Regions from separate parts of the Paenibacillus sp. FSL R7-0340 genome, predicted to be linked through region 2. Evidence: predicted binding sites of a transcription regulator. Region 2 holds the regulator's gene; each other region holds the start of a gene.
The links. Region 2 encodes LexA, which represses DNA repair genes until DNA is damaged. Its sites were predicted from a motif close to CGAACATATGTTCG; they were not measured.
Positions count from the first base shown of each region.

Region 1: MKX59_RS18505 (DNA polymerase IV) is a predicted target of LexA. The motif match lies at 7,190-7,203, and genes of this name have one in related genera.
Region 3: recA (recombinase RecA) is a predicted target of LexA. The motif match lies at 4,374-4,387, and genes of this name have one in related genera.

Region 1 covers NZ_JBBOBY010000001.1:4,219,724-4,230,005, reverse strand. Annotated here, with positions in the region: gene MKX59_RS18540 (zinc metallopeptidase) at 1-447, opposite strand, end outside; gene MKX59_RS18535 (MerR family transcriptional regulator) at 488-919, opposite strand; gene MKX59_RS18530 (ammonium transporter) at 1,215-2,618, shown strand; gene MKX59_RS18525 (DUF294 nucleotidyltransferase-like domain-containing protein) at 2,667-3,749, shown strand; gene MKX59_RS18520 (exonuclease domain-containing protein) at 3,746-4,483, shown strand; gene MKX59_RS18515 (TlpA family protein disulfide reductase) at 4,655-5,299, shown strand; gene cimA (citramalate synthase) at 5,338-6,954, opposite strand; gene MKX59_RS18505 (DNA polymerase IV) at 7,246-8,526, shown strand; gene MKX59_RS18500 (ferredoxin) at 8,688-8,930, shown strand; gene MKX59_RS18495 (hypothetical protein) at 8,927-9,079, opposite strand; gene MKX59_RS18490 (L,D-transpeptidase) at 9,202-10,282, shown strand, end outside.
Region 2 covers NZ_JBBOBY010000001.1:2,906,959-2,917,240, reverse strand. Annotated here, with positions in the region: gene rnz (ribonuclease Z) at 1-649, opposite strand, end outside; gene metH (methionine synthase) at 729-4,169, opposite strand; gene MKX59_RS13170 (1,2-dihydroxy-3-keto-5-methylthiopentene dioxygenase) at 4,451-4,993, shown strand; gene MKX59_RS13165 (HAD family hydrolase) at 5,093-5,887, opposite strand; gene MKX59_RS13160 (hypothetical protein) at 6,043-6,552, opposite strand; gene MKX59_RS13155 (DUF896 domain-containing protein) at 6,673-6,879, opposite strand; gene MKX59_RS13150 (LysM peptidoglycan-binding domain-containing protein) at 6,988-7,356, opposite strand; gene lexA (transcriptional repressor LexA) at 7,545-8,171, shown strand; gene MKX59_RS13140 (hypothetical protein) at 8,454-8,756, shown strand; gene MKX59_RS13135 (hypothetical protein) at 8,993-9,157, shown strand; gene MKX59_RS13130 (hypothetical protein) at 9,198-9,338, shown strand; gene MKX59_RS13125 (PLAT/LH2 domain-containing protein) at 10,038-10,282, shown strand, end outside.
Region 3 covers NZ_JBBOBY010000001.1:3,949,997-3,960,278, forward strand. Annotated here, with positions in the region: gene MKX59_RS17220 (TIGR00282 family metallophosphoesterase) at 1-302, opposite strand, end outside; gene rny (ribonuclease Y) at 379-1,923, opposite strand; gene MKX59_RS17230 (regulatory protein RecX) at 2,297-3,046, opposite strand; gene recA (recombinase RecA) at 3,243-4,304, opposite strand; gene MKX59_RS17240 (competence/damage-inducible protein A) at 4,546-5,814, opposite strand; gene pgsA (CDP-diacylglycerol--glycerol-3-phosphate 3-phosphatidyltransferase) at 5,910-6,497, opposite strand; gene MKX59_RS17250 (YajQ family cyclic di-GMP-binding protein) at 6,708-7,199, opposite strand; gene MKX59_RS17255 (hypothetical protein) at 7,344-7,508, opposite strand; gene MKX59_RS17260 (helix-turn-helix domain-containing protein) at 7,593-8,669, opposite strand; gene MKX59_RS17265 (DUF3388 domain-containing protein) at 8,700-9,473, opposite strand; gene MKX59_RS17270 (DUF3243 domain-containing protein) at 9,701-9,955, opposite strand; gene ymfI (elongation factor P 5-aminopentanone reductase) at 10,058-10,282, opposite strand, start outside.

The sequences.
Region 1 (10,282 bases), 1.3 Mb from region 2:
GATGATACCCAAGCCAATCAGGTTCGTGTAGCTGAATAAGAAACCGGCAATCAGCAGAAACGGTGCAATCCCGGAAGCGAAGTTTACGATCGGAAAGATCCGGTGACGGAGTGCCAGCATGGGATAATGCTCTTTATGCTGAATGGCATGACCAACCTCGTGACAAGCTACGGCAACTGCGGAAATGGATTTTTCATAATAAACGGGCTCGGACAGCCGTACGACTCTTTGCATTGGATCATAATGGTCAGATAACGCACCAGGTACTGGTTCAATAGGCACATCATGCAAACCATTGCGATCCAGCATGTGCCGAGCTGCATCATAACCGGTCAACCCATTTTCGTTTGGGACATCAGACCATTTATTAAAAGTACCTTTTACACGGAATTGCGCCCATAAGGATAATCCGAACGCAAGAATAATCAATATATACATACCCATCATAAAGCAACCCTCCATTATTGTTCATCACTAGCCCGGGCATCTACATCATAGAACTATGCTCCAGCAGATACTTCAGAGCTTCGATACAAGCGGCGCTTTGTGGTAGTAGACCAGTAAGCAACTTGCGCGCTTGAACGGGCTTGAGCTGCCCCAGAAGAGGCTGTAGTTCATTGACTTCACGTTCCAGACGCTGCATGTGCATCTCTAGACTCGTTAGTTTGTCCGTGACGTGCTCTTCCCCCGCGACCGAGTTCCATTTAATCAGTGTCTGTCTGATTTCCTCGAGGCTATATTTCTCTTGTTTCATTTGGTTAATACGTTCAAGCCTGTTTAAGGTTTCATCATTATAAAGCCGATAATTTTTCAATGATCGTTCTTCAGGTGTGATTAAACCAAGCTTTGTGTAATAATCAATAGTTCGTTCGCTGACACCAGCCGCCTTGGCTAGCTCACCAATTCGATACAGCTTCATATCCCCATCTGTCTTCACCTCGCGCTCTTCGTTCAACCTTCAATATTAGCATTTGCAAACGGAGTGTTTATAAAGAATATTTTACATGATTCCCAACCATACAGTCAAACGTCATGCTTTTTTTCGGACAGAAACAAGCTACTTTTATAGTTAGTAAATGTGACATGGATTGTTTGGGACCATATTTTTTTAACATAATAAAAAAAATCTTGTCAACTTTCATGTATTCTGATTATAATGACAATAAGAATTTCACGAAATGTAAAGAAACTTAACATTCGAGGGAGTGGGCTTCATGAGAAAAAAGTGGTTAGTTGTATTATTGGCCATGCTGACAGTATTAGCTTTTCCGGTAGGTGCGTTTGCTGCTGATGGTCCGACAAATATTCAACTTCAAGCTGGGTTAAACACGGCCTTTACGTTCTTGGCATTTATACTTGTATTTTTTATGCAAGCGGGATTTGCATTGCTGGAGGCAGGCTCGACACGAATGAAGAATGCGGGCCATGTCGCTGGTAAAACGATTCTCACCACGGGTGTTGCGGCTTTGTCCTTCTGGGCACTTGGATTTGGATTCGGCTTTGGTAATGATGGCGGCAACGGATTTATGGGACTGACGGGTTTCTTCATGAGTGGTACGGATGCTGCAGTATCGTTTGATGCTCTTTCAGGTCTGGATGTTCCGATTACAATTATGTTTTTGTTCCACTTTGCTTTCGCTGCGGTATCACTTTCTATCGCATGCGGGGGGATGGCAGAGCGTGCAAAATTAAGTGTATACATTATCTTCGGTATTTTATTCTCCATCGTAATCTATCCGGTTGTAGCTCACTGGGTGTGGGGCGGCGGATGGCTTGGTAAGTTGGGAATGCAGGATTATGCCGGTTCGACGGTAGTCCATTTGACAGGCGCTACGGCGGCACTCGTCGCTACACTGCTGCTCAAACCGCGTCTGGGCAAGTTCAATAAAGATGGCAAGCCGAACATTATCCCTGGTCATAATCAGGTGTACTCTATCTTGGGTGTTATTATTCTCTGGTTTGGTTGGTTTGGATTTAACCCAGGTAGTGCTGTATCGGCTATGAACGACGGATTCTTTGGATATGTGGCCTTGACTACCAACATTGCTGCTGCGGCAGGTGGAGTTTTCGCTTTGCTCGTATCCTGGATGGTATACGGAAAGGCAGATATTCCTGCTATGTTAAACGGTGTGCTGGCGGCTTTGGTTGCCATTACTGGTTCTTGTGCCTTTGTAGCACCTTGGGCGGCACTGGTCATTGGTGCAGTTGCAGGGATCGTCACTTTCTTCACAGCGCAATGGTTTGAGCGTGCAAGAGTAGATGACCCGGTATATGCTTTCTCCGTGCATGGTGTTGCAGGGATGTGGGGCGCAGTGTCCACAGGGTTGTTCGCTACTCCTGAGCTTGTAAAAATAACAGGTGTAGGTCAAGCGGGTCTGTTCTATGGTGGTGGATTTACCCAATTAGGAGTACAGCTGCTTGGACTGATTGGCACCTTGGCTTTCGTGTTCGTCATTTCCTTCATTATTCTGGGTGCGATGAAAGCAATTATGGGTATTCGCGTTACGGAAGAGGAAGAAACAATGGGACTGGATATCAGTGAACACGGTACGTACGGCTATCCTGAGCAAATGAAGTTGGTTGCTGAGGCTGAAAAGCGTTCTGGAATTGTGAACTAATATGTAAAATATAAAGAACCAGTATGGATGAGCGGAGGAGATGGAAGTATGGAACTGCAAAATATGGCCCCTTGGGTGAGTTCCGCCGAAGCGATAGATCATGCAGATACACCTGAATCGCTAAGGCAGGCCAGGGTCGACTCTCAAAAATGGCTGCTGGCTTCCCAAGCCTCCGCTCCGTTATCAGACTGGTTACGAACGGCGAATGAAATGCATGACCGCATCGCGGCCAGAGCTGTACAAATGTGCGAAAAAGGGATGGTTGAGGATGGCTTCGGCCCTCCTCCCGTCCCTTACGCATTTATAGCCTTCGGAAGCATGGGGCGCTCGGAATCGACGCTGTGGAGTGACCAGGATAACGGTATGATTATCAGTGACACAATATCTGCTGACAAAGAATTGTATTTTAGAGAGTTTGGTCGCAGAGTGTCTGCGATGTTAGAGTATTTGGGATATCCCAAATGTGAAGGGAAAGTAATGTGCTCGGAGCCGTTGTGGCGTCAAACATTGTCTGGATGGCAAAAACAGCTAACGAAATGGTCGGATGATTTTGCTTGGGAGCCGATCCGTTATCTGATTATCTCGTCTGATATGAGGCATATCGCTGGAGATGAGCGACTATCTGCAAACTGGAAACGAAGTTTTTATGAGTTGTTCCGAAAACATCCTGATTTACCCTCGGCGGTACTTAGGAACACAGTGAGGCATAAAGCGACACTTAATATTTTAGGTCAGATCGTTACCGAGCGCTTCGGTGAGCATGCGGGCGATTTTGATGTGAAATACGGATTGTACATTCCACTGGTGAACGCAGTCCGTTTTTTGGCGTTGCAACATGGTGTAGAGGAAACCTCCACCTTCAAAAGGCTCAGTCGTCTCGCATCACTGGAAGCGGCACCGTTGCCTTTACTCGATGCTTGCGAGCGAGCCTTTCGGATTGCGCTTCAGCTACGAATGGCTACGCCAGTGAAAGAGAATGATGGATTGCTGGTCAGCAATGGCTACCTGGCTGTAAAGCCGCTGAAACAAGGTAAAGGCTGGCATGAGTTGCGCGAGGCGCTTTCGACGGTACGACGGCTGCATCGTGCGTTGCAAAGGCAGTTGCGATTTATGGAAGGGAGAAGGTCATGAAGGAACCGGCGCAGGGAAGTGGCTTCTGGAGCGCTCTCCGCAGAGGAGGAGTACCGTCTGCGATCGCATCTGTAATGGGGGCTCCTACGGCTCAGCAGATGGCGTTTATTCGCTCCTTAACCCGGGAGCAACGGCGCTCTGAAGTATTGCGGACCCCGCTGGATCGTTTGGAGACGGTAGTTTTTGATCTGGAGACAACGGGATTTTCAGCACAGCATGGTGATGAGATTTTATCGTTCGGGGCGATTCGGGTTGTCGGGGACATGATTATGGAAAAAGAGCAGTTTTATACGCTTGTTAATCCACGGACTGTGATTCCTGAGCACATTACCGAGCTAACTGGGATTACCCGGGAAATGACGGATCAAGCTCCACCACTTATGAATGGACTGCACGACTTTATGTCCTTTGTAGGTGGGCGAGTACTTGTAGCACATGCTAGCGCTCATGATAAGGCCTTTTTGAATGCTGCGTTATGGAAAACATCTAAAGTCCAATTGACTCATCGTGTTCTGGATACGATGATGCTTGCCAAATGGCTCGAGCCACAGCAACATCAAACCTACAGTTTGGATGAATTGTTGGCCTACCAATCCATTCCGATTGAAGGGCGGCACCATGCGTTAGAGGATGCGAAAATGACGGCTAAGCTGTGGGTTGCGTATGTTCAGGAAATGCTGAAGCGTAACGTGACCAATTTGGCAGATGTCTACGCGCATTTAAGTCATGCCTGATTCAGAACAAGGCATAGCATTCATATACACATAAAAACAGCAAGTTCGCGATTTCGTGGGTTTGCTGTTTTTTTTGCGTCCTGTTCAGATTTAGAAGGTTAGAGGTGGGAACAGTATGGGCATCCTATGGAGAAGGTAAGGGTTATTTAGATGAAAGACAGGTGATAAGACGTGAAAAGATTTCTTTTCATCAGAGCGATGGTTATGCTGGTTGTGGTTGGGGCTTCATGGGGAGTTATTGCAAACACAACTTATGCAGCAAGCCTGTCTATAAAAAATGTACCATTAAAAGAGGAATATGGTAGAGAAAGACTTGAAGCTGAGAAAGAGGTAGAGGCTGAAACACATGCGGTAGAGGTAATGAAAAAGATAAAACCTGGGCAACGGCTTCCTTCTATGATTTTAAAGGGGTTAAATGGCAAGTCCTACGATGTAGGGGCTACGCGCAATAAAGCTTTGGTTATTAGCTTTTGGGCTTCGTGGTGCGACCCGTGCCGATTAGAAGCACCTATGCTGAATGAGTTGTATAGTAAGTACAAAGATGATGTGGATGTTTATGGTATCAATGTAACTCGCTATGATCGATTGGAGGATGTACAGAAGTTTTCCCGCTCTTTGGATCTCCAATTTCCCATTTTACTTGATGAGCAAGGAGCATTGTTTGAACGATTTGGAGGGGTGGCTTTTCCGACCCATGTACTGGTTGATCATCATGGACAGGTCCGCGAAATCATAATCGGCATGCTCAGTGAGCAGGAGTTGGAACGCAAAATAAAAACTCTTCAAAAAAAGAAGGTGTCTTTGGGAGCCGAGTAGACTGCCAAAGGCACCTTATAGCTCATGCGAGCACCTGATTAGTGATTAACTAATCCATGATGAGTAAGCTCTGCCTGATCGTTTTTTGGAGTTGGTGCTTCCAACAATGCGTAACGGAAACTGTCCAAGAGAGCTTCCCAGCTGGCTTCAATTACATTTTCGGATACACCTACGTTACTCCAGACGTCCTCGTAATTTTTAGACTCAATGAGCACACGTACCTTGGCGGCGGTGGCATCCTTTTCGTCAAGCACACGTACCTTGTAGTCAGCCAAATGCATGTCCCGCAAGGCAGGGAAATATTGAGAAAGAGCCTTGCGGAGTGCGTTATCGAGCGCGTTGACAGGACCGTTGCCTTCAGCTGCGGTATAGACACTCGTCCCTGCGACATTCAGTTTCAAGAATGCCTCGGATACGACCGGGCGGCCGGCTGTTTTCTCTACCAGCACTTTAAAGGACTCAAAAGAGAACATTTCCTTCACTTCACCGCCTGCTTCACGAATGAGCAGTTCCAGCGAAGCATCCGCGCCTTCAAACTGGTATCCCTGATGCTCCAGTTCCTTGATGCGGCTAATTACGCCACGTGCCTCATCACTGGATGGGTCAAGGGTGATGCCCAGCTCTTGCGCTTTGGATACCACGTTGCTTTGCCCGGCCAGTTCGGAGACCAAAACCCGCTGCTTGTTCCCCACGAGTTCAGGAGCGATGTGCTCATAAGTTCGCGAGTCGCGTAGAATGGCTGACACGTGGATGCCCCCCTTATGGGCAAAAGCTGCATTGCCAACATAAGGCTGGTTCACAGGCATATTGACGTTGGCGACTTCGCTCACAAAGCGGGCTGTATTGTGGAGTTGATTTAACTTTTCAATATCTAGACAGTCGTAGCCCAGCTTGAGCTGCAAATTAGGAATGACGGAGCACAGGTTAGCGTTACCACACCGTTCACCGTAGCCGTTGATGGTACCCTGAACCTGCCTTGCGCCTGCTTGTACAGCACTTAGAGAGTTCGCTACTGCCAATTCGCAGTCATTGTGTGTATGAATACCCAACTGTGACCTCGTTATCTGGCTTTGCAGCATAGTGACAATTTCCCGAATCTCATGCGGTAGGGTACCGCCGTTTGTATCGCACATCACGAGCCAATCCGCGCCTGCTTCTTCAGCTTTTTTCATAACGGCCATTGCATACTCGGGATTATTTTTATATCCGTCGAAAAAATGTTCGGCATCAAAAATAACCTCCATGCCCCCTTGCTTTAAAAAGGCGATGGAGTCGTAAATCATAGACAGATTTTCCTCCAGTGTCGTCTGTAAGGCGGTGTGTACATGAAAATCCCATGATTTACCCACAAGTGTAGCAGCCTGAGCGCCGGATTCCAGAATTCGTTGCAGATTGACATCCTGTGCTGCGATGCTATCTTTGCGTCGCGTGCTGCCGAAGGCGACAATCTTTGCCTGAAGGCCCAGCTCTTGTACCCGTTTGAAAAATTCGATATCCTTGCTGTTGCTTCCGGGAATCCCGCCTTCAATATAATGAACACCGAGATCATCGAGTTTTTTGGCGATTTTCAATTTGTCATCAGCAGACAAGCTAATTCCTTCTCCTTGAGTGCCGTCTCGCAGCGTTGTGTCAAAGATAGAAATAGCGGTGGACATGAGGGACTCCTCCTTTGCGGATTGCTCAGATTGGTGATGCTCTGCTTTTTTAAGCATATTAATTTAGTTGTTTAACGCTTAAAAACAGGAAAGCGTTAGTTTGTCGTGTTCGTATGTTAGTCGATTATATCAACTTATGACTTCAATTGTAATATATAATTATCATTTTTAGCCGCAAAACCATTATTTTTATGTAAAATAGAAATAGCATTTAAAAGTGTCTCAAGTATAAAATCAAACACATATTCCCGCGATGACGGGTGAATTTACAGTTAAAAAGAAGGGTTGAGCATGAAAGATGTCAGTGCTTATTATCCGGCTGGTGGGCGAGTTATTCTGCATGTGGATATGAATGCATTTTATTGTTCCGTTCATGCAGCGGAGGAGCCGGAGAAATATAAGGGACTGCCTACCGCGGTGGCAGGCAGTAGTGAGCTGCGCAAAGGTGTAATTGTAACCTGCTCTTATGAAGCCCGACGATTGGGCATTTCAACAGGGATGGTCGTTCAGCAGGCTCGCCGGATCTGTCCACAGCTCATTGTAATACAGCCTGATTTTCACTTGTATCGTCGTTATTCCAAAGCATTTATGAGCATTGCATATTCGTATACGCCTATGCTTGAAGCGACTTCAATTGATGAGTGCTATCTGGATATTTCTGGCTCCAAACAGTTTGGAACACCTATGGAAATTGCTGAGGAAATCCAGCGCAGAGTAGAAGACGAGCTGGGCCTGCCCTGTTCAATTGGAGTTGCTCCTAACAAGTTGCTGGCCAAAATGGCTTCTGATCTGAAAAAACCACGCGGGATATCTATTCTACGTTTGCGTGATGTACCCAATATTTTGTGGAACCTTCCTTGTGGTCAATTGTTTGGTGTGGGCCGCAAAACGGCAGATAAGCTTCTACAAATGAATATTCGTACCATTGGGCAGCTGGCTAAGGCCGATGAGCATATGCTGGTTGGCGTATTTGGTGTGACGGGTTCGTGGTTAAAATTGGCCGCTAACGGAATTAACCATTCACCTGTCAGCACTGAGCGGGAGCCAAACAAGTCCATTGGTCACACGACTACCCTGCCTATGGATGTGGTAAAGCTGGAAGAAGCCCAACGGGTACTTCTTAACATTAGTGATCAGGTAGCCCGGCGGCTTCGACGACACGGTATGCTGGCAGGAGGTATACAATTGACGATTCGGACGCCGGATATGAAGACCTTTACGCGTTCTCAAGTCAGGAGCACTCCTACGGAAAGTGCAGAGGACATATATAAGGAAGCTTGTTCGTTGTATCGTCGCCATTGGGGAGAAGATAAGCCTGTGCGCTTACTGGGGATTACGTTACAGCAGCTCATTCCAAAGGAGGAAGCGGCCGTTCAAATGGATCTATTTGAATACCAGGATCAGCCTAAGAAAGAAAGCTTATTGAAGACGATGGATGCACTGCGCGATAAGTTTGGTGAAAATGCAATTTTGACCGCTGGGATGCTGGGAGATGATCCTTCGGTACTTCTTCGCAACTCCAAGCTGCGCGGAACTTCGCTGCAAAAAGACAATCTACCAACTCCGGAGTGAACTTTTGGATAGATTATTGCAAGCATCACAAGCTTACGTTATAAGCATTTTTTGCACGAAGGATAAAGGAAAATAATTTGTAATAATATTGGGTTTGTATTAATATGTGAATAGAATGTAAAAGCTGGTTTGTTTGATTGTATAGGAGGAAGAGAAAAGTTATGGCTAAATACACTTGGGTAGAAAAAGATACATGCATTGCTTGCGGAGCCTGTGGCGCTACAGCACCTGACATTTATGATTATGATGATGAAGGTTTGGCTGAAGTGATCTTTGAAGGGGATGCAAACCAAGGCATCAAGGCAATCTCGGATGATTTGTTTGATGATATGCAAGATGCTTGCGACGGTTGCCCTACAGATTCCATTAAAGTAGCAGACGAGCCGTTCAATAAAGAAGGTTAAGCGTAGGCTTCTTTGATAGGCACAGCACCGACAGCTCCCTTCGCCGTATAACGGTGAAAGTAAGCTGTTGGTGCTGTTTTTTTTTTTAGATTATAAAATGGTTTAGCGGAGCTGAGCCATTCTATAATCGCAAGAAAAACTTCTGCCAAACGCGGTCTGGCTTCCGTGAAAGTCCATCGATAGACGTTTTTTTTATGTGCTGTCCATCGAGTCTATTTTTACCGATATACATAATAGGAAGTATGCAAGATTACACGATCAGGAGGATCCGATGAACCATTCGCCTCATCTTAAATCGTATGTAAAAAAACACCCTGATAATAAAATGGCCTGGTATTTACTCGGCAAAGAGTATGAGAGCAGCGGTCAGGAGGGCAAAGCAAATTATTGCTTCAATCGCGCAGGAGAAGTGTTCGAAGCCTTCGAGCATAAACAGATTCCGGCAGACGTATGGATGGAATATCAGGATAAACTGGTTCAGATGTCCAAGGAGAAGGAGCGAAGGACGGCTCGAACACGCCACCTGTTAACTGCGTTAATGGTACTACTGCTCATATGGGTTCCTTCAGCCAATTCACCGAGACCCTCAAATGAAAATACATCTGTTCCATCCGGAACTGAGCAGGCAGCAATTGATAATATTGAAGTTACGAAAGTGGCCACTGCTGATCCGAAGGAGATGGCCCAGATCGGTGCGGTTGGTGGTGTGTTTACGGCTCAAGCTCGAAAAGGGAGTGGAGCTGGAACGGGGCTTACTGATATGTTGGCTAAGACTAGCCGATTGCCGTCCAAGACTACGGTGTTGGGCATGGAGCAAGGGGGCTCGTGGCTGCTCTGGAGAGAGGGCATGAAGCCATTACTTAGTGTACAGAACAAAGGAAACGGCGAATTAGCTGTTCAGTCTTACGACGCCGCTGCGTGTGCTTGCAAGCCGTCAGACAGTGAAAATCTTCGCAAAGCAGGTCTAAAATGGGCTGCTGGACAGGAGGAATTAGCTGTGTTGAATAGCTCCATGCGTGCTTTTCGCTCACAGCATCAACGTCTTCCCCAGAGTCTTGATGAACTGACTCGAGACTTTCCCGCTAACACGATGTACGGTACGACAGACGGGATGAAGAAGGCTTTTACACCTATGCGTAAATTACTTGCTTCACCTGGACATGGAACTGGGAAGGCAGTAGATTTAGACGCTGACTCGTCGGCCGAAAGCAGTCCACTACTGGCATCGTCATTGCACGGACGACCTTTTCTGGGGCAACCGCTGCGAATTGTGGTGGACAAATCTAAGCACAGGCTCGCCCTGGTAAGTGGCAATGTACTTATTCGAAATTATCCTATCGGTTTGGGTGGAG
Region 2 (10,282 bases):
TCGGACAAGGTCTCGTATCCCCTAAAATCGTGATGATACGCCCTTTTTTCGGCGAACCCAGTACATCCTGAGGATGCAAAATAACTCCACCTTCTACCTCCACGCTTTCCCCACGCTTTAACTTACCGTACACCGGGCCGGGCTTAATACCATATCGCTCCAACAGCTCTTGGTTAAGCTTACCGGGCTTATCCATCTCTACAACTCGGTAGCCATAGCTGTCGATCCGATGATCCAGTAAAGCTGACTCCACCCGGAATTGACCGTCATCAAACAGAACCCCGCCCGTATGCTCCACAATATGTAGTTGGTAATTGATACGCGATTGGCTGATCCCTAAAGATAGCTCGATATATTGCTGGATTCCAGGCGGTCCATATACCGTCAGTGGTGTCGTTCCCCCCTGATACGCCCTGCTCGACAGCAGTCCCGGCAGACCGAAAAGATGATCCCCATGCAAATGGGTGATAAATATTTTTTCAAGTCTGCTTAGTTTGAGCGGCGAACGCAATACCTCTTGTTGAGTGCCTTCGCCACAGTCGAACAGCCACATGCTTCTTCGTTCTTCCAGCAAACGAAGAGCGATGGACGTTACATTTCGCTGAATCGTAGGCACCCCTGCATTTGTACCGAGAAAATAAAATTCCATAACATTAACCTTCTTCCTGCTGACCAGCAAAAAACCTCCGAAGCTCGGAGGGTATTTGCTATCCTATCTGATAAAGGTGTTAAACCTTTTCGACGTTAAAATACTGCGCCTGAGGGTGGCTGAACACCATGGCTGATACAGAAGCCTCCGGTTCCATCATAAACCCTTCCGTCAGCTCAACGCCAATATCCTCAGGTTTTAACAACTGGAACAACGGCCCCTGATCCTCCAGATCTGGACATGCCGGATAGCCAAAGGATACCCGTATGCCTTGATATCTGGCACCGTGTCGCTGTTTCATTGTCATATCGGCAGGGTCTGGGAACCCCCAGCTATCCCTGATAATATGGTGAAGCCGTTCCGCTAACCCTTCTGCTACTTCGAGTGCTACCGCTTGAAGTGCATGCGAGCGCAGATAATCCCCTTTATCTTTCCACCGGGTAGATATCTGCTGAATCCCATGACCAGCTGTAACGACCATGAAACCTACATAGTCCATAACCCCGGATTCCACTGATTTCAAGAAATCAGCCAGACATAGATAAGGCTCTACCTGCTGGCGCGGGAATGTAAATGTGTGCAGTACCTTGCTCACATCCGACGGATCATAGATCAGAATTTGATTTCCTTGGGACTGCGCTGGAAAGAAACGATACATAGCATGTGCCTGGATGATTCCGTCCGTCACAGCTTCAAACATGATGCTGTCCACGGTTTCCTTCAACTGAATCGCTTTCGGATCTTCCGAAGCCAGCAGCTGCTCAACATTGCCTTTTAAACCAAGATGATGCCCCATTAGCATTTGCATATTCACGTAAGGCAAAATATAATTCAGTGGATAATTACGCAGTACATGACGATCCGTATCTGGTGGAATATAGACGGGCAGATCCTGAGCAATGTTAGAGCGCACAGCTCGAGTGAGCTTAGGGAGCGGCTTGGCTTCCACTACTATTGCCGCTTCAGCCTCCCGCTCAGCCTCCATGTCCTCAGCCATTTTTTTGCGGGACTCAGGATTCATAAGCTTGTTGGCAATATCCAGCCCATCCATAGCATCCTTTGCATAGGCAACCAGACCATCATACTCAGGACGGATACGATTTTTAGTGAACTTACGTGTTAAAGCAGCTCCACCAACCATTATTGGAATATCAATATTCGCATTTTTCAAATCCTGTGCGGTCAGCACCATTTGTTGTGCCGATTTAACAAGCAGTCCGGATAAGCCAATCATATCGGCCTTTTCTTCACGGTAAGCCTCAATAATGCGTTCTGGTGGTACTTTTATACCCAGATTCACGATATGGTAACCATTGTTGGATAGAATAATCTCCACCAGATTCTTACCAATGTCATGCACATCACCTTTGACTGTAGCCAACAAAATCTTACCTTTTACTGAGGATTCATTCTTCTCCATGAACGGCTCTAAATAGGCTACGGACGCCTTCATCACTTCAGCGCTTTGCAGCACCTCCGCAACAATCAGTTCGTTATTGTTAAACAGTCGTCCTACTTCCTCCATCCCCTTCATCAGCGGGCCGTTAATAATCTCCAGCGAAGAATATTTCACGAGCGCTTGCTCCAGATCCGGAATGAGTCCCTCCTTACTTCCCTCGACTACATAGGAAGCCAGTCGTTCTTCGAGCGAAAGGTTTGATATCTTTTCTTTTTTCTCCACTTTCTTGTTACGGAAAGCTGCTACAAAAGCGGATAAAGTATCGTCATTTGTTTTATAGATCAAGTCTTCCGCAAGTTTCCGCTCATGCTCTGGAATGGATGCATAACGTTCAAGCTTCTCAGTGTTTACAATCGCATAGTCCAGACCTGCTTTGGTGCATTCATATAAATAGACGGAATTGAGCACTTCACGACCCGCTTCCGGCAAACCAAAAGATACGTTACTGATGCCCAGGATGGTATGCACCCCGGGAAGCGCTTCTTTAATAATGCGAATGCCCTCAATGGTTTCCTTAGCTGAACCGATATATTGCTCATCACCTGTTCCTACTGGGAATACGAGCGTATCAAAAATTAGATCCTCCGCTGCCAAACCATAACGGTTCACCAACAGATCATAAGAACGTTTAGCTACCTCAAGCTTATCCTCACGTGAAATAGCCTGTCCGCGTTCATCAATTGTTCCAACAACAACAGCGGCGCCGTACTTATGAATAAGAGGAGCCATTTTCTCAAATTTCTCTTCACCATCCTCCAAATTAATGGAGTTAATTATTGCCTTGCCTTGCGAATATTGAAGTGCTTTATCAATGACTTTAATATCCGTGGTATCAATCACTAAAGGTACCTTTACCTTGTTTACAACCAGTTTCAAAAATGCTTCCATATCCGTCATTTCATCGCGATCCGGGTCCTGCACACAAATATCAATGACATGCGCTCCGCTTTTTACCTGAGCACGGGCAATTTCAGATGCCTCTTCATATTTGCCTTCCACGATCAAACGCTTGAATTTGCGGGAGCCCAGAACATTCGTTCGCTCACCAACCATATACGGACGATTGTCCTGTTCAATATATACAGGCTCAATGCCCGATACGGCAGGAGGATGATGACCTACCAGCGGACGCGGCTCAAACTGCGCCATACTTTCACTCATAACTCGAATATGCTCAGGCGTGGTACCACAACAACCCCCAGCAATATTCAACCAGCCTTTTTCAGCAAAAGCAGCCATTTTTCGTGCTAAAGAATCAGGCGATTCATGGTATTGGCCATTTTCATCGGGCAAGCCCGCATTTGGATAACAACTAATAGCTGCAGAGGACATTTCAGACAGAGAGCGAATATGATCACGCATAAACTCTGGACCTGTAGCACAATTCAATCCAATCGAAATTGGGTGCAAGTGTTCCAGTGATATGCAAAAGGATTCGATATTTTGTCCGGCCAACGTCGTTCCCATAGGCTCAATCGTGCCTGAAATCATTAGCGGAAGCTCGATACCTGTCTGCTCAAAAGCTTGCCGAATTCCGATGCTTCCAGCTTTGACGTTAAGCGTATCCTGTGAGGTCTCCAAAAGGAGTACATCCACGCCGCCTTCAATAAGCGCCAAGGCCTGCTCTTGATAGCTTTCAATCAGCTCAGCAAATGTAACCCCACCTGTGACAGACAAGGTTTTCGTGGTTGGGCCCATAGCTCCTACTACAAAACGAGGCTTGTCCGCAGTGCTGTATTTATCCACCGCGTTACGCGCCAGTTTGGCCGCCACCAGATTAATTTCACGGGCACGTTCTGGTATATCGTAATCCGCCAAAACGACGGATGTTGCTCCAAATGTATTCGTTTCAATTAGATCTGCTCCGGCCTTCAAGTATGCTTCATGAATCCCTTGAATGACATCCGGTCTCGTTAAGACCAGCATTTCATTACAGCCCTCCAGCTCTTCCCCACCAAAATCATCGGGGGAAAGGTCTTCCTGTTGAATCATGGTGCCCATGGCCCCATCAAGAAGGAGTATTCTTCGTTGTAATGCATCCTGCAAGCTAACTTTATCCAAATTTCTTCACCCCCGCAAAACGTTAAATCCTAGTTTAGCAGAAACCGTATCATTTAGATAGATTGAAGTAAAAACATACGTTTTATACAGGTTGTTCTTTGTAAAAATGACTTCTCTTATCCATTTTTATAGTTTGTAGCATTATAGAGCGTACTTAACCCTGTATCCTTTAGCTATGGTCATTTGCATTATAAAATGTTGAAATCCTGTATTGTACAACCTTTCAAGACATGGTATTCTTTATACAACATTAATCCAAGTGGAAAAGAGGGAATATACATATGGCCGAAATCTTAATACGTAATACGAATGAACGAATTAGCGGTGAAGAACAAGTACGTGAATTTCTGGAGAGTCACGAGATATTGTATGAACATTGGGATGCTTCCAAATTGTCTGGGGAGTTGCAAGAAAACTTTACCTTAACAGATGATCAAAAGGCCGCTGTTCTCAAAACATTTGAACCCGAAATCAAGGATTTAGCCGCACGTCGCGGATATAAAATATGGGACGTTATCACTTTATCTGAAGCAACGCCGAATTTGAACGAGCTGCTGGCCAAGTTTGAGCAAATTCACACCCACACCGAGGATGAAATCCGTGCCATTGTCGCTGGTAAAGGCATCTTCATCATTAAAGGCCCTGAAGAGATCGGCTATTTTAACGTAGAGCTTTCACCGGGGGACGTTATCTCCGTACCTGAAAATATACCTCACTTCTTCACTTTAATGGAGAATCAAAAGATCGTCGCAATCCGCTTGTTCATCGAAGAAAATGGCTGGATTGCCGAACCGTATGAAGATCCAACCTTCATTAAAGCATAATTACGAATTTATCCTTGTGTGAATAAAAAAACTCCCTCTGCTCTGTAACAATAGCGAAGGGAGTTTTCTTAATACTCGTTTCTAAAGACTATTGATTTCTTACTTTAACGATTGAATAATTCCGTCCAATTCAGACAGGTGCTTGATTTGGAACTTCGGCTTGATCTCTGTGGTATTGGTTTTAGCGTTTCGGTTCACCCAGACCGAGTGTACACCTGCTGCCAACGCTCCTTGAATATCAGTCGTCAGTTTATCTCCTACCATTAAAGCATGTTCAGGCTCAATACCAAGAAGCCCCAAAGCATGCTGGAATATAGACGGATCAGGCTTGCCTCGACCAAATGAACCTGAAATGACAACATGATCAAAGAAAGGAGCTAATTGAGGAACTCCATCCAGTTTCTCCTGTTGTAGATCAGGGGAGCCATTTGTCAGCAATAACAGCTTGTAACGTCCCTTCAATTGTTCTAGAATCTCGAACGTTTCTTCATATACATGTGGACGCGCGCGTCTTTCCGAAGCAAATTGGGTAGCCAGCTTTTCCGCCAACTTCTCATTATCTATCCCTAGTTGCTGGAGTCCTCTGCGCCATGATTCCTTTCTATAAACAGGGGCCAACTGTTCCAATTGGCGGAATTCAGGTTGCTCACCTGCTGTAAAATTCGCCCACAATCCTTCAAACGGATTAATGCCGATCATTTGAGTAAAACTAAAGGTTTCATAGGATTCATACAAAGCGCGTGCTTCCTTACGTACGGCTTCCTCCAGAGTTTTTGGATCAACGCCTGCTTCACGGGAGCCTGTTTGACACGCTGCATCAAATGCCTCTTCTACACTACGTTCATCCCACAAAAGGGTATCATCAAGATCAAACATTACCGCCTGAATCGTCATCTGAATTATCCACTCTCTTTCCACAGTATATGTACGCCTATTTGCTTGATTAAGCATTTGAATCGTTATGTGTGCCCATATTAAGCAAGCGGCCGCAGCATGTTATATGAAATAACATCATACGGCCTTTGTTACAGAGCTACAGGCTAAATCAGTTATTTCTTGTCTACCTGTATCTGATTGGATAGCGCAAACTTCTCAAGTCGCTCTGCAATGGCATCCGTGTCATAGCGACCTAATGATTTTGTGAAAATAAAATTACCACCCTTACCTTTTCTTTCAACGGTTACGTAACCCTTTTCAATCTTGATGGCTTTCATGTCCCCTGCCGTCATTGGACGTTCTCTACCACCTTTCAGCATATAGAGAGTATCCTTTCCCACTTTCAAATAAGGACGACGGATGAAAAAGATAACAGCCAGCATCAAGTACAGGCCGAATACAAGCCAATCCATCCCTCGCATACCGGTCTTAGTCAAAAAGTAACTCATAAGCATGTACAATACAGAAAGACCAGCCAGCATAATTGGCACAGTAATGTTACGGCCACGGAAAATATCCATTGTAGAACCTGCGCCGCTAATGGTTTGAATGCCTTGCTTTTTGCGCGATTTATTTAAATGCGCTGTGTTTTTGCGTACTTTTCTTTCAAATGATCGGGCCATCTCTCAATTCCTTCCCAGATATATTACATTAAAACAATTGCCTCAAAGCTGATCTATATAGATACCATAAAAGGTACCTAAAACAAAAGGCAAATTGCAGGCTTGGGCACTTTAACAACATTAATGCTTCAGCCCGTCATTTCCTTTCGATGTATCATCGTCCACAAATTCAATCGTCTCAAGCTGCTGCCGAAAATTACGGCGAATGTTACCTAAATAAATTTCCCGAAGATTGGCGCGCTCTGTGGCTTCCTCTTCCGTCAAACCCTCGGATTTTGCTTTGCGCGCTAATTCATTAATGCGCTGTACCAAGCTGTCTATATCCAAATTGTGTCCCCTCCATAAAAGCAAAGATATAATACACTTTGACATGTAGAAAAGAGCTTGTCAAGGCTCCCGTATTACGCTCCCTGACAAGCTCTAATAGTCTATAGATCAGAAGTTAGGAAGCTTGAGTACCTGACCTGCCTGCACTCCCCGATCCTCCAAACCGTTAATCCGCACAATTCCTTCTATATATACCCGTGTATCCATTCGTTCCGGTTTATGATTTGCGGCAATCTCCCACAACGTATCCCCAGGTTGTACGGTCAGTTTAGTCACTTCTTCCTTGGAAGCTGAAGGTGCCGCGAAAACTGTAAGTACACCTGCCCCTGCAATCCAAGCAACAATCACTATAATAAGAAGCTTAAGTAAAAGAGTATTGGTAATAATCTGCATAAAACGTGCCCTACCCTCTTTTCGAGTCTCCTGTAAATTTTCTAAATTCATCGGAAAAATACTTTGATAAGTGCTATATTTCATCATTGGCTGTGTCCTCCAAACGTTTGTTCTTATGTTTTCACAATATAACACGAACATTTGTTTTGTTCAATAGAAAAGAGAACAAAAGTTCGTAATTATTTTTAGGGATTATTTAGAACTTATGTTTGTACGAACGGAGGTTCTATGCTATAATTTTCCCAAACGTTACTAAATGGGGTTGATACGGTATGTCTAAGATTTCGAGCCGCCAGCAGGCCATTCTTGAATTTATCCGCAATGAAGTGCGTCTAAAGGGATACCCCCCTTCTGTACGCGAAATAGGCGAGGCTGTCGGATTAGCCTCCAGTTCTACGGTTCATGGTCATTTGGATCGTTTAGAGAAAAAAGGACTCATTCGCCGCGATCCTACAAAACCACGGGCTATTGAGTTACTCGGTCAAGACGAATCGGATAACAGCAACTTGATTAATTACTCCATTAGTCGTGTCCCCGTCGTCGGCAAAGTAACTGCTGGCCTTCCTATTACGGCGACAGAAAATATTGAAGATTACTTTCCTCTTCCCCAACACTTTGTTGGTGAGGATAAAATATTCATGTTATCTGTTGTAGGCGAAAGCATGATTGAAGCTGGTATTGCTAACGGAGACTATGTAATCGTACGTCAGCAGCAGACCGCTGATAATGGTGATATTGTTGTAGCTATGACAGATGAAGACGAAGCTACAGTTAAAACCTTCTACAAAGAAAAGGATCATATCCGGCTTCAACCTGAAAATCCAGCCTTTGAACCGCTTCGCCTGACACACGTCAGCATTTTGGGCAAGGTTGTAGGACTCTTCCGGGACTTCCACTGATTTCTCGTTCTTTCTTCCCCGTTATTCTATCCACTAATATAAAACCGGCTGCCTAGGGCAAGCCGGTTTTGTATTGCTATTATGTTTATTATGTATCTCACAACTTTTTTTTCATTTCAGCAACCTATCCCTATTTTTTCTACTAAAAATCAGCCTCCTCATCTCAAATAATTCCCCACTGACCTTGAGCAGCTATACTGTCATGGGCAAAACTAATAGATCTTTCTTTGTTTTAGATAAATATGGTATATTAATTACTTATAGCTCTGTAGGAGGAATTAAATGAAAAAAATTATAATTTCAGCGTTTGTTGTGATATTTATCGCCATAAGCTGTGTAGTTCCAACAATGGATCATTTGTATGCAAAAGAGAACTCCCACATAACAACTTACGACCGTATTAAGTATATACAAATACTTATCCATTTCAGGTATTTAGAAAAGCAACTCGAAGCTGTAATTTTCGAAAGAAATAATTATCCAGAAGACAGCCAAGAATATAAACAGCTCTCTGAACAACTGAATCATATTCTTGCTCAAGAGGCGTACTACGAGAAAAAACTTAACACTCTTAATAGTAAATAATTTTCATACTAACTGCCTATTATCTTTATCTACACTATTAGACTCATGCCGACCTGCCTATAACATTCTCCTGCAACGTAAAGTTGAAAAGGCGAAGACAGGTTCGCATGAGTTTTTTTATTATCCATTAGGAATATAGGTACTAGCTTCTTTTTGCTTTTAATAGATTTATGCTGATACATTACTATCACAATTGACATATGTATATAGCAGAACTAAGCAAAGGAGATATGCAGATGATCAGAAATAGAGTTAAAACGTATAAGCATCGCATCGGGAAAAACAGATATCTGGTCGTTAAAGTCTTTCAAGCCGCAGCTGCTAAAACAGGAAGCGGAAATGCACTAGCAACCAATGCCTTGAATATCAAAATTTCCAAGCGTAAGCATAAACGCCACTAAGATTTAACCGTACCTTCATTTCTTGAAGGGAGGTGATATTATGAGCAGAAGACATTGCAAACGTGATTTAAGAAGAAGAAGATTAAACATCCGTTCCACTCAAAGAGCCATTGCGCGTGCAAGAGGTAACGCACTGGCTGTTAATCTGTTTAGCGTAAATGATAGACAACGCAGACGTTAATAATCGTTTTCAAGCAAAAGCGGGAAGGATTCTTCCTGCTTTTTTTGTGTTAAACGATACACCCAACTCCTAAATTCCATAGAACTGCTAAATTCAGTTGCCTTCCTTTTAAATACCATACATATTCAACTATGCTTCCACTGGTTAAAACAGAAGCGAAATGGTACCCAGTCAAAAGCAGCAGCATTCTTGACTCAAATACTTTGTGTACAACTGACCACACCTATAGCCCTCAAACTTGCTTCAGCTTTTTTCACTTAAGTATTCCGGCTGTATATCCGTCCATGGTTTGTACGTTGCTGCATTGTTTGCTCAATTTTTTATTTTAAAACTTTATAAGGCCCCACTTGCCCACCACCGTATTCCACAAACTCCATCATATCCTACTCAACGGCTGGACTACAGATGCTCTTATCTGACTTAATGCAGCTGAAAACAATTCGATATTGGATCAACACTTCATATGTATGATTCATGTTGATCAACTCGACAATTCATTCTGGATAAGCGCTAAAAATCCTTCTCTAAATAATCATACCCTTACATGATTATTTAGAAAGCTAATATCCGACACATAAAGATAAAATACAACAAACAAAGACAAGAAAAAAATTTCTCTTCACAACCAATGAACTATGTACAAATACATTACACATGTATAACATTAAATACAAATACTAGAAAGGTGGTAACAATTTAATGAAAAAAGTATCTTTACTAGCATCAGTAGCAATGCTTATCTCATCTGTAGCTTTTGCTGCACCTTCTTTTGCAGATCAGGTCACAAGTGACACTTATAGTTCATTACAAGACTCAAATAGAAGTATAGAGTCTGTTACGCCTTTTGCTAATGTTGAATATGTCGTTACTGTAAATACGGCCAATCTCAAAGATGCCGGAACAGACTCGAACATCTCTATAACTCTGTATGGTTCTAATGGAGA
Region 3 (10,282 bases), 1.0 Mb from region 2:
GTATAACCCCGTCCTGGTGTTCCTGGTGGAAAGTTAGCCGGGCGGATGATCCGCGGCTCATCATCTATAAAATCAAATATTTCCTTATTGTCCCAAGTATGATTTCCCATCGTAATCCCATGAACGCCCCAATCAAAAAACTCTCTGGCGATGGCTGGGGTAATTCCTCTTCCCGAAGCCGCATTTTCTCCGTTCACAATAATAACATGCGGGTTGTATTTTGATTTTAGCGAAGGGAGATTCTCCCTCAGTGCCTTTCTGCCTACACTGCCGACGATGTCTCCAATAAATAATACGTTGATAGAAAGCCCTCCCTAGTCTGCCTTACATAATGAAAAGTGGCCCTACAAGCAGCGGCCACTTTTCATTGAAATGCTTTTATTTTGCGTATTCTACCGCACGGGTCTCGCGTATGACGGTAACCTTGATATGTCCCGGATAGTCCAGTTCATTCTCAATCGTTTTCGTAATATCGCGGGCCAGTCGGAATGCTTCCGCATCATCAATTTTCTCTGGCTGTACCATGACACGAACTTCGCGTCCGGCTTGAATCGCGTATGATTTTTCAACGCCTTCAAAAGATTCGGAGATGCGTTCCAGCTTCTCAAGACGACGGATGTACGTCTCTAGCGTTTCACGCCGCGCTCCCGGTCTTGCTGCTGACAGGGCATCTGCCGCCCCAACCAGCATGGCGATCACTGAAGTCGCTTCGCAGTCGCCGTGATGTGAGGCAATGCTGTTGATGACGACCGGGTGTTCCTTGTACTTCTTCGCCAGCTCCACGCCAATTTCAACGTGCGATCCTTCCACTTCATGATCCAGCGCCTTCCCGATGTCATGCAGCAATCCTGCCCGTCTTGCCAGTACAACGTCTTCGCCCAGTTCCCCGGCCATCAGACCTGTCAAGTATGCAACTTCCATCGAGTGCTTCAATACGTTCTGTCCGTAACTTGTACGGAACTTGAGACGTCCCAAGATCTTGATCAAATCTGGATGCAAGCTATGCACGCCCACCTCAAAGGTGGCCTGTTCACCATACTCACGGATTCGTTCGTCCACCTCTTTACGGGATTTTTCCACCATCTCTTCAATACGAGCCGGATGTATCCGTCCGTCCGCTACGAGCTTTTCAAGCGCAGTACGCGCAATCTCTCTACGAATCGGATCAAATCCAGACAAAATAACAGCTTCCGGCGTATCATCAATAATGAGGTCAATTCCTGTAAGGGTTTCAAGTGCACGGATATTACGGCCTTCGCGCCCGATGATCCGGCCTTTCATTTCTTCGTTCGGCAATGTGACAACAGAAACCGTCGTTTCTGCTACATGATCTGCCGCACAGCGTTGGATGGCCAGTGTGATGATTTCACGAGACTTTTTGTCCGCTTCTTCTTTGGCCTGCTGTTCAATTTCTTTAATCATCTGAGCTGTTTCATGACGAACTTCCTGCTCTACGTTGGTCAGAATAATACTTCTTGCATCCTCCATCGTCAGATTGGAAATACGTTCCAACTCAGTTACCTGACTCTTGTAAATCAAATCAATTTGCTGCTGGGTTTCATCGATTCGTTTCTCTTTGTTGGCCACTTGTTCTTCTTTGCGTTCCAGCGATTCCAATTTTTTATCCAGCGATTCTTCTTTTTGCAGCAATCTTCGTTCCTGTCGTTGAATTTCATTGCGACGTTCACGAGTTTCTTTTTCAGCTTCGGCACGGATGCGGTGGATTTCATCTTTCGCTTCCAATACCGTTTCCTTCTTCAGCGCTTCTGCCTCTTTTTTCGCGTTCTCCACGATTTGCGCGGCAGCTTCTTCCGCACTGGAGATCTTAGCTTCTGCAATAGATTTGCGAATAAAATAACCAATCCCGAACCCAAAGAATAACGCGGCTACAGCAACGAGAACGAACCAGATCGCAGTCATCATACTGTTCACCTCCCCGTTGGTTCCTCCAAGGCATTCCTTGGGACTTTTTGCAATTGTCACATTTACTTTGATCGTCAAACTAAGACAACGACACAAGGTCGTTTCATTTCATATGCACATGCTTTCACATGTACAATTCCGCCTGGCATAGCGGCATCACTTGTTATTTGGCGATGAGAACTCACCGTGGATTCCGCTTTTTTGGAAGGAAAAAGGGCGTTCCACAAGTATCGTTTCATATATATTTTATTATTTGACAAATGGCATTGTCAAGGGAATGCAAACATTAGTAGACTACCATGCAGCTTTCCATGTAATAACTAGCTCATCCTATCCGTTCATACTAGCCAAAGGTTCAGCAGCCGTTTGGCAACTATTCCTCCCACTGCAACAATTCCTCGTCATCTGAAGCAGCGTCATGCTCGGTCGCAGTGAGATGATTGACTACACGGCGTGTCATATCCCCCGAATATCCGCGTCTCATGAGAAAAGGGTATGTTTTCCTTTTTTTCTCCATTATATCACCACGTACCTGATTCCATTTCTTACGTCCGACCGTCAAAGCGCTCTCCCACTCCTCATTATCGGTGATCTCACCTAACGCTTCGCCAATAGAGGCTTTAGAGATGCCCTTCTGACGAAGTTCTTGCCTAACCCACATCTTCCCCTTACGTTGGCTTGTTATGCGCTGCCTTGCCCATTGACGGGCGTATAAATCATCATCTACGAGTTGTTCCCTATGGAGTCGGACCATTACTTCGTCAATAACAGACTGATCCAGTTCTTTTTGCGCTAAACGCTGGGCAATTTCCTGACGTGTGCGAGGCTTTCGCCCCAAATAGCGAAGCGCAAGTACATAAGCCTGTTGCTTTTCATCTGCCAGAACGATATCTTCCAGTTCTTTTTTATCAAATGACGTTCCTTTGAACATATTGTACTTGATCATTACATCTTCTAATACAGACAGTGAATAAGGACCAAAATGTATGATATACCTTCCATGTTTGCGTCCCTGTCCCTGCTCTACCCTAGTAATCATCAATTCCTCATGATCCGGAAAAAGAGAAATCCCTTGTTGCTTATTTGCTTCCGAAGTGTATTCATCTTCATCGTCCAACTGCAATATATTTCCCTCACTTTGAAATTCACGAAAGCAGCCTTTGAACACCTGCTACGCAAAAGTTAGATTCCACTGACAAAGCAGACTCTAGTTGATGCAAAAATGCCCTGCACAACTGTGCAGGGCATCAGAATCATGCTATTCAAACGGACGGTGCCATAACCCTGGCCCCAGTTCACAAACCAGGATTCACCGAGCTTTATTCAAGCTCCAACAATTCCTGTTCTTCCTTCGCTTGCTGTGCCAACTCTTCTTCTGTAGGCGGAGCAACCGTCGTAATCAGATTGCTGGCCACCCGAATTTTTTGTTCGATCGTACTAGCAATATTCGGATTTTCCTTCAAAAATTGCTTAGCATTCTCACGTCCCTGACCAAGGCGCTCACCTTCGTAGGAATACCAGGCTCCGCTCTTGTCGACAATGTCATGCTCCGTACCGATATCGATCAGGCTACCTTCTTTGGAAATGCCCTCACCGTACATAATATCTACCTCAGCCTGACGGAAAGGAGGGGCAACTTTGTTCTTCACGACTTTAATACGTGTGCGGTTACCCACAATGTCGTTACCCATTTTCAAACTTTCAATACGACGAACATCCAAACGTACCGTAGAGTAAAACTTCAAGGCACGTCCACCTGGTGTTGTTTCAGGGTTACCGAACATAACACCTACTTTTTCACGTAGCTGGTTAATAAAAATAGCAATGGTTTTCGACTTATTAATGGCTCCAGAAAGCTTACGCAATGCCTGAGACATCAAACGTGCTTGAAGACCAACGTGGGAATCTCCCATTTCGCCTTCAATCTCTGCCTTGGGCACAAGTGCCGCTACGGAGTCAACAACTACAATGTCTACTGCTCCACTACGTACAAGAGCTTCGGCAATCTCAAGCGCCTGCTCTCCTGTATCTGGTTGCGATAGTAACAACTCATCAATATTGACACCCAGCTTGCTTGCATACGACGGATCAAGCGCATGCTCGGCGTCGATAAAGGCGGCTTGTCCGCCTGTTTTTTGCACCTCTGCGATAGCGTGAAGAGCTACTGTCGTTTTACCGGATGATTCCGGTCCGTATATTTCAATAACCCGGCCTCTTGGAAAGCCGCCCGTTCCTAACGCAATATCCAAAGCAATCGAACCACTGGGGATCGTTTCCACTTGCATGTGGGTAGACTCACCCAACTTCATAATGGAACCTTTACCAAATTGCTTTTCTATTTGACGGAGCGCCATATCCAGCGCAGCACGACGATCTGACAATAAACTCACATCCTTCATTGTTTGTACTTTAATAATACCTTGTTTTGACACGCTTGCCAAGCATTTTTTCGAACATACATTCGTTTTTTTGTTCACACAGCTCTCTTCTACAATTACACCTGTCTCTTAAAACAAAAAAAGAACCGCTGGCAAAAGGCTTTGCAACGGTTCTTCCGATAAGATGATTATATCATGAATATCTATCTAAAACAACTCTACGACCCACACTGTACATAGATGTTTAAGAGAGTTTCTCGTTCTCTACCAGCCTGCGCCACAATCTGTACAGGATTGCTTTGACTGATCGCAGTCGGATTGTTTCACGGTTACCACTCAGTCTCAGTTCATGTACTTCCGTTTCCTTGTCGCGTTCAGCAATGCCAATATACACCAAACCGACTGGCTTCCGTTCGGAATACCCAGGCCCGGCAACACCAGTAACTGAAAGTCCAAAATCGCTGTCCATGATCATTCTCGCCTGCTCTGCAAGCACAAGGGCTACTTCCTTACTCACTGCACCTGGCGCTTGATCCCCTTCCAAATAATCATAAGGCACGTTGAGTAATTTCATCTTCATTTCATTGGAATAGCACACGATGCCACCTTGAAACATAACAGCACTGCCAGGTATAGAAGTGATGTGTTCCATCAGCATTCCACCTGTACAGCTTTCTGCCGCACTCACAGTGAGCCCGCGTTTGGCCATTAGATCTACGATAACCTTCTCCAGCGTAACATCTTCACTTGCATACATATATTCCGAAAGACGCTGCTGAATTTCTACTTCCGTAGCCGTCAGCTTAATTAGTGCTTCACTTTCGCTGGCCGCCTTGGTGGATATACGGATCGTGACTTCCCCTTCCTTGGCATAAGGAGCAATCGTGGGGTCTGTCTGGGATTGGATCAGATCTAACAAATGGGTTTCAAGAGCTGACTCACCGATCCCTGCAAATTTTAGCATTTTTGAATAAATTGGCATTTCCTCACCGCTCAATGCCTGCTGAAGCAACCAAGGTTTCGCTTGGTTTGCAAACATGGGTTTGAGTTCCTTAGGCGGTCCAGGCAAAACTACATAAAATTTACCGTCCTGTGCAATTGCGTCGCCCACAGCTAGCCCTGTCTCATTTTCAAGCGGAGTAGCGCCTTCAATAGAAAGCGCCTGCCGGCGGTTATTCTCGGTCATTTCTACCCCACGGTTACGGAAAAACTGATCTAGCTTGTCCATTGCAAGACGATCTATGTGCAATTTTCGCCCCAATACAGACGCTATCGCATCTTTCGTCAAATCATCCTGAGTCGGTCCCAGACCACCGGAAAACAAAATAATATCCGCACGCTTCTGAGCAATTCTTATCGCTTCCTGAAGCCGATCTATGTTATCGCCAACTACAGTCTGAAAATATACATCGATTCCGATTGTAGCCAACTCTTGTGACAAATATTGAGCATTTGTATTCACTATTTGTCCGAGCAATAACTCTGTACCTACTGCAATTATTTCAGCTTTCATCAATTCTTCCTCCTGTACTGCGAATATTATGGGAATTATGTAAAGAAACAGCAATAAGTTTAGTCCCTATTGCTGTTTCCATAAAATTTATCCTGTTAAACTTTGGAGGAGCTCAGCAAGTGGATATTTTTCACAAAATAATCAATACCCGAATAAATGGTGATCAACACCGCTGCCCATATCGCTATTAAATCAAACGGGATACCAAGAAAAACAAACGGGAAATTATTAATGAGCAACGCTACAATAGCAACGATCTGGATGATCGTCTTCAATTTGCCCCAATTACTTGCAGCAACCACAGAACCATCCAGTAAGGCAATCTGACGCAGACCCGTAACCGCAAACTCACGGCTAACAATCACAACGACAATCCACGAATCGATTTTTCCCATTTCTACCAAGGAAACCAAAATGGCGGTTACCAAAAGCTTATCAGCAAGGGGGTCCAACAGCTTGCCCAAATTGGTGACCATATTATTTTTACGTGCCAAATATCCGTCAAGACCATCCGTGCTGGCTGCTACAAGGAAAATGATAGCCGCAATCAGCTGATTATACGGCAGCTTGAAAGCTCCGATCTCAATCGGCGGCGGATAAAAATCAAAGTCCACCAGCAAAGCCAGCATCATCACCGGAATAAGGCAAATCCGCGTTATTGTAATTCTGTTGGGTAAATTCACAACACACTCTCCCCTGATTATCGTACTTGATTACAAATGGCAGTTTTCGGATTAAATTCAATCCTATGTAAATCGCTATCGACGAGCGCTATACACCTGAATTGTCTGCATTTTCGTTACAAGTATAATATGGCACAAAACGCATGTCAAAATAACCTGCCGCACATCAAGCAACGTTTTTTCCTACAAAATGTATGAGGGAAAACGGCTTTATTTCATGTTTGTAAATTGAAGCTCCAATGGCAAATCAGCTTTACGCAGCAATTGAATGATCGCCTGTAAATCATCCCTGTTTTTTCCGGTCACTCGGATTTGATCACCTTGAATCTGACTTTTAACTTTTAGCTTGGAGTCCCGAATAAGAATGTTAATTTTCTTGGCATTATCCTGATCAATTCCCTGCTTAAGCGAAAGACGCTGACGCACTGAACCTAAAGAGGCGGGTTCCAATTTGCCATACTCCACATTTTTAAGGGACAGACCTCGTTTGGCCATTTTAGATTGCAAAATATCAATCACCGCATTCAGCTTGTATTCGTCTTCCGATGCAATCGTAAGAGCTTCTTTCTCAAGCTTAAGGCTACTTTTGCTATCCTTGAAATCAAATCGAGTTTCAATTTCACGCTCCGTCTGATGAACCGCATTTGTTAACTCCTGCATATCCATTTTGGAGACGATATCAAATGAATTTTCTGAAGCCATCGTTTCACTTTCCTTTCCACAACAAAGTTCAATATCTAATTATAGGCTAGTCATTTACAAAAATCCAATAATCCGTTGACTAAAAAGGCGTTCTTGCCAGTTTTCCTGACAAAAACGCCTTTATTTCATTTACGGTCAAAATATCTAATTATGGCTTCGTGTTGGAGTTCGGAACATATCCAAAAGTCCAAGCACAATGTGAGCAAGACCAAAGCCCAGTATGCCATAGCCCCATGCATTCGGTGTCAGATAATAGCCCAGTAAACTGACAATTATACCGAGCCCAGTCACAATCCAGCTGACGGTCATAACGTATACACCTCACTTTGCGGAAAATGAAATGACTGCCTTTCCAGGAATTACAGTCATTAGTATTTCCTCGCACCAAGGCGTTTATTCACCATCAGTAGTTGTAGAATCTGTACTACTTTGTGCTGAATCCGTACTGCTACCTGTCGTAGAATCTGCAGGTGAACCCGTCACCCCTGCACTCGTTCCGGTCGAAGAAGCTTCTCCTTGCTGGATCAGTACACGAGTAGTCGATTTATTATCTGTTATCGGTTGACCTGCTACGGAAATATCTGTGGCAGAAGACCGTCCTGATTTGATATATAAACCTTCTGGACCAATATCGAATGACATGGCATCTCCACTTTTAGTCATACCATAACTCAGCTTTTCTCCACGGGAATTTTCTCCCTTGTACACTTCAAGCCAGCTTTCGCCCGTCGCTTTAATATCAACCTTGACCGCAGCTCCCGTTGAACTGGAAACTTTAAAAATCGTCGTCTTGCCTTGCTTGCCGTCCTGTGCCACAGTTACACCTTGTTGTGGCGTAGTCGTATCCGGCTGCTGTCCAGTATCTGGAGTAGTAGCACCCGTACTCCCCGTACCACCTGGCTGAGTTTGGCCGGTTTGCCCCGCATCAGGAGTCTGCCCACCAGCACCATTTGGAGCCGTCGTTTGACCATTGTTCGGCTGTGTCGTAGTGGTATCAGGAGTAGACGTGCTTGGTGTGGTGCTTGGTGTTGTACTTGGTGTTGTAATCGGCGTTGTGTTTTCTGCTGTTTTTGGAGTTGAATGGTTGTTGCTCACCCAATAAGCATAAATAACCCCAACAATGAGAACTAGAAAAAGCCACATTAACGCTGTAGGCAACCATTTAAGATTACCAATCGTGGCGGGACGGCTGGAGCGTTTCTGTGTAACAGGCTCCATGACTGCTTCCGGCTCAGGTTCAGGCACATTGCTTTGATGCCCTTCCAGAATCTCATCGGGGTTCAACCCGACCGTTTCAGCGTATGTTTTAATAAAAGCTCTGACATAAAAGCTTCCCGGCAGCACTTTGTAATCGCCCGTCTCAATGGCTTCCAGATAACGTTTGCGTATCTTCGTCATTTCCTGAACATCGTCAAGGCTCAATCCTTTTTGCAGCCGGGCCTCCTTTAATTGCTGACCCAGTTCTGACATGTCATCATCTCCTTGTGTAATTACGCTTATTTAAAGATCTTCTGTATAACTGGCTGTAAAGGTATCATAAATAATTTCCTCAGCCGGATTATTGCGAAGCTCAATAATGATATTGAAATCGTCAAAGCTGTATCCTGATTCACGTACAAATACATCAGGATGCTCAATCACTTTAGTACTTGGCATACTCATGATTTCCTGAAGCAGATGATAATGTCTTTCATTTGACCGAATTGTACTCACAATACCATCAATAATAAACACATTGTTCGGGTTCATTTCTTCTTCAGAGAGCTGACTGCGCACCGTCTGTCGTAGTAACGTTGAAGACACAAAAGTCCAACGCTTCATTGCGCATACACTACTGGCAATAATGGATTCCGTTTTGCCCACACGCGGCATCCCGCGAAGACCGATCACCTGATTGCCGTCCCTCTTTAATACTTCACCCAAAAAATCGACCAGCAACCCAAGCTCATCGCGTGTAAAGCGAAATGTTTTACGATCATCCGAATCCCGATCGATGTAACGGCCGTGTCTTACTGCCAATATATCAACCAGTCTCGGAGCACGTAAGGCCGTGACTGTAATGTTGCTCGCTTTTTTTAACGTGTCTCCGAGAATGCGTATCTTCTCGTCATCGTCCGTTTCAAGCAACATCCCCCGTCTTTCGCCTTCAACACCGTTGATCGTCAGTATATTAACCCCCAGAATACCAAGCATGGAAGCAATGTCTCCCAGCAGTCCGGGTCGATTTTTATGTATCTTGTACTCCATGTACCACTGTTTCGTTTCTTCCGTCACGTTAGCACCTCATTCACATTCAAACCGTCAACAACTCCAAATCAAAGCATTATTGTATCATAAAATAACATCTTTCGACAAAACCAATTATTGAAATTTGATAGGCTGCATTGTGTTGTAAGCCTCAATCACGTTTATGATATATAAATTACAATGGAATTACAAGAACAGCTCTGTAACCATTACAGAAAAGCCCCCAAAAGGGAGCTTTTCATGTTGGTTCCTACTTATGCGTTGCTCTTGGCCAATTTAACCATTAGCCGGGCGATGGTGTGACGCTCGTCCTCATCGGCAACTCCCCACAGTTCTTTCAGTGCGCGGTTGGAATGGTTGGCTGGATCGACCTTCTCATCCAGAAAATCACCAATTTCATAAGCAAGCTCAGAAATGGTATCTTGGCTGATTCCAAGCTTCTCCGCTTGCTCTACACGCTGACCGAGGAACTTTTTCCAAACATCAAAATTCTGAACAACTGTTGACATACTTAAATCCTCCTTAGATGATTCAGATTTAAAATCAACAGTTGTAATATGCTCTTCTCAGACGCTTACTATACTGGTGGATTCCTCCAAGCGCTATTTCCCTTAAGTCACCCATCCTCCGTTAGGACTTATGACCTGGCCATTAATATAACCTGACTCAGGAAGCGCAAGAAAATAAACTAGGGACGATATTTCATCAGGTCGAGCCAATCGTCCAGCAGGAATTTCTTCTTCCAAACTGGTAATTTCGCCTTCATCCAAATGATCCAGCATCGACGTATCCACTGCACCTGGAGCTACAGCATTCACTGTCACCCCGGAAGGTGC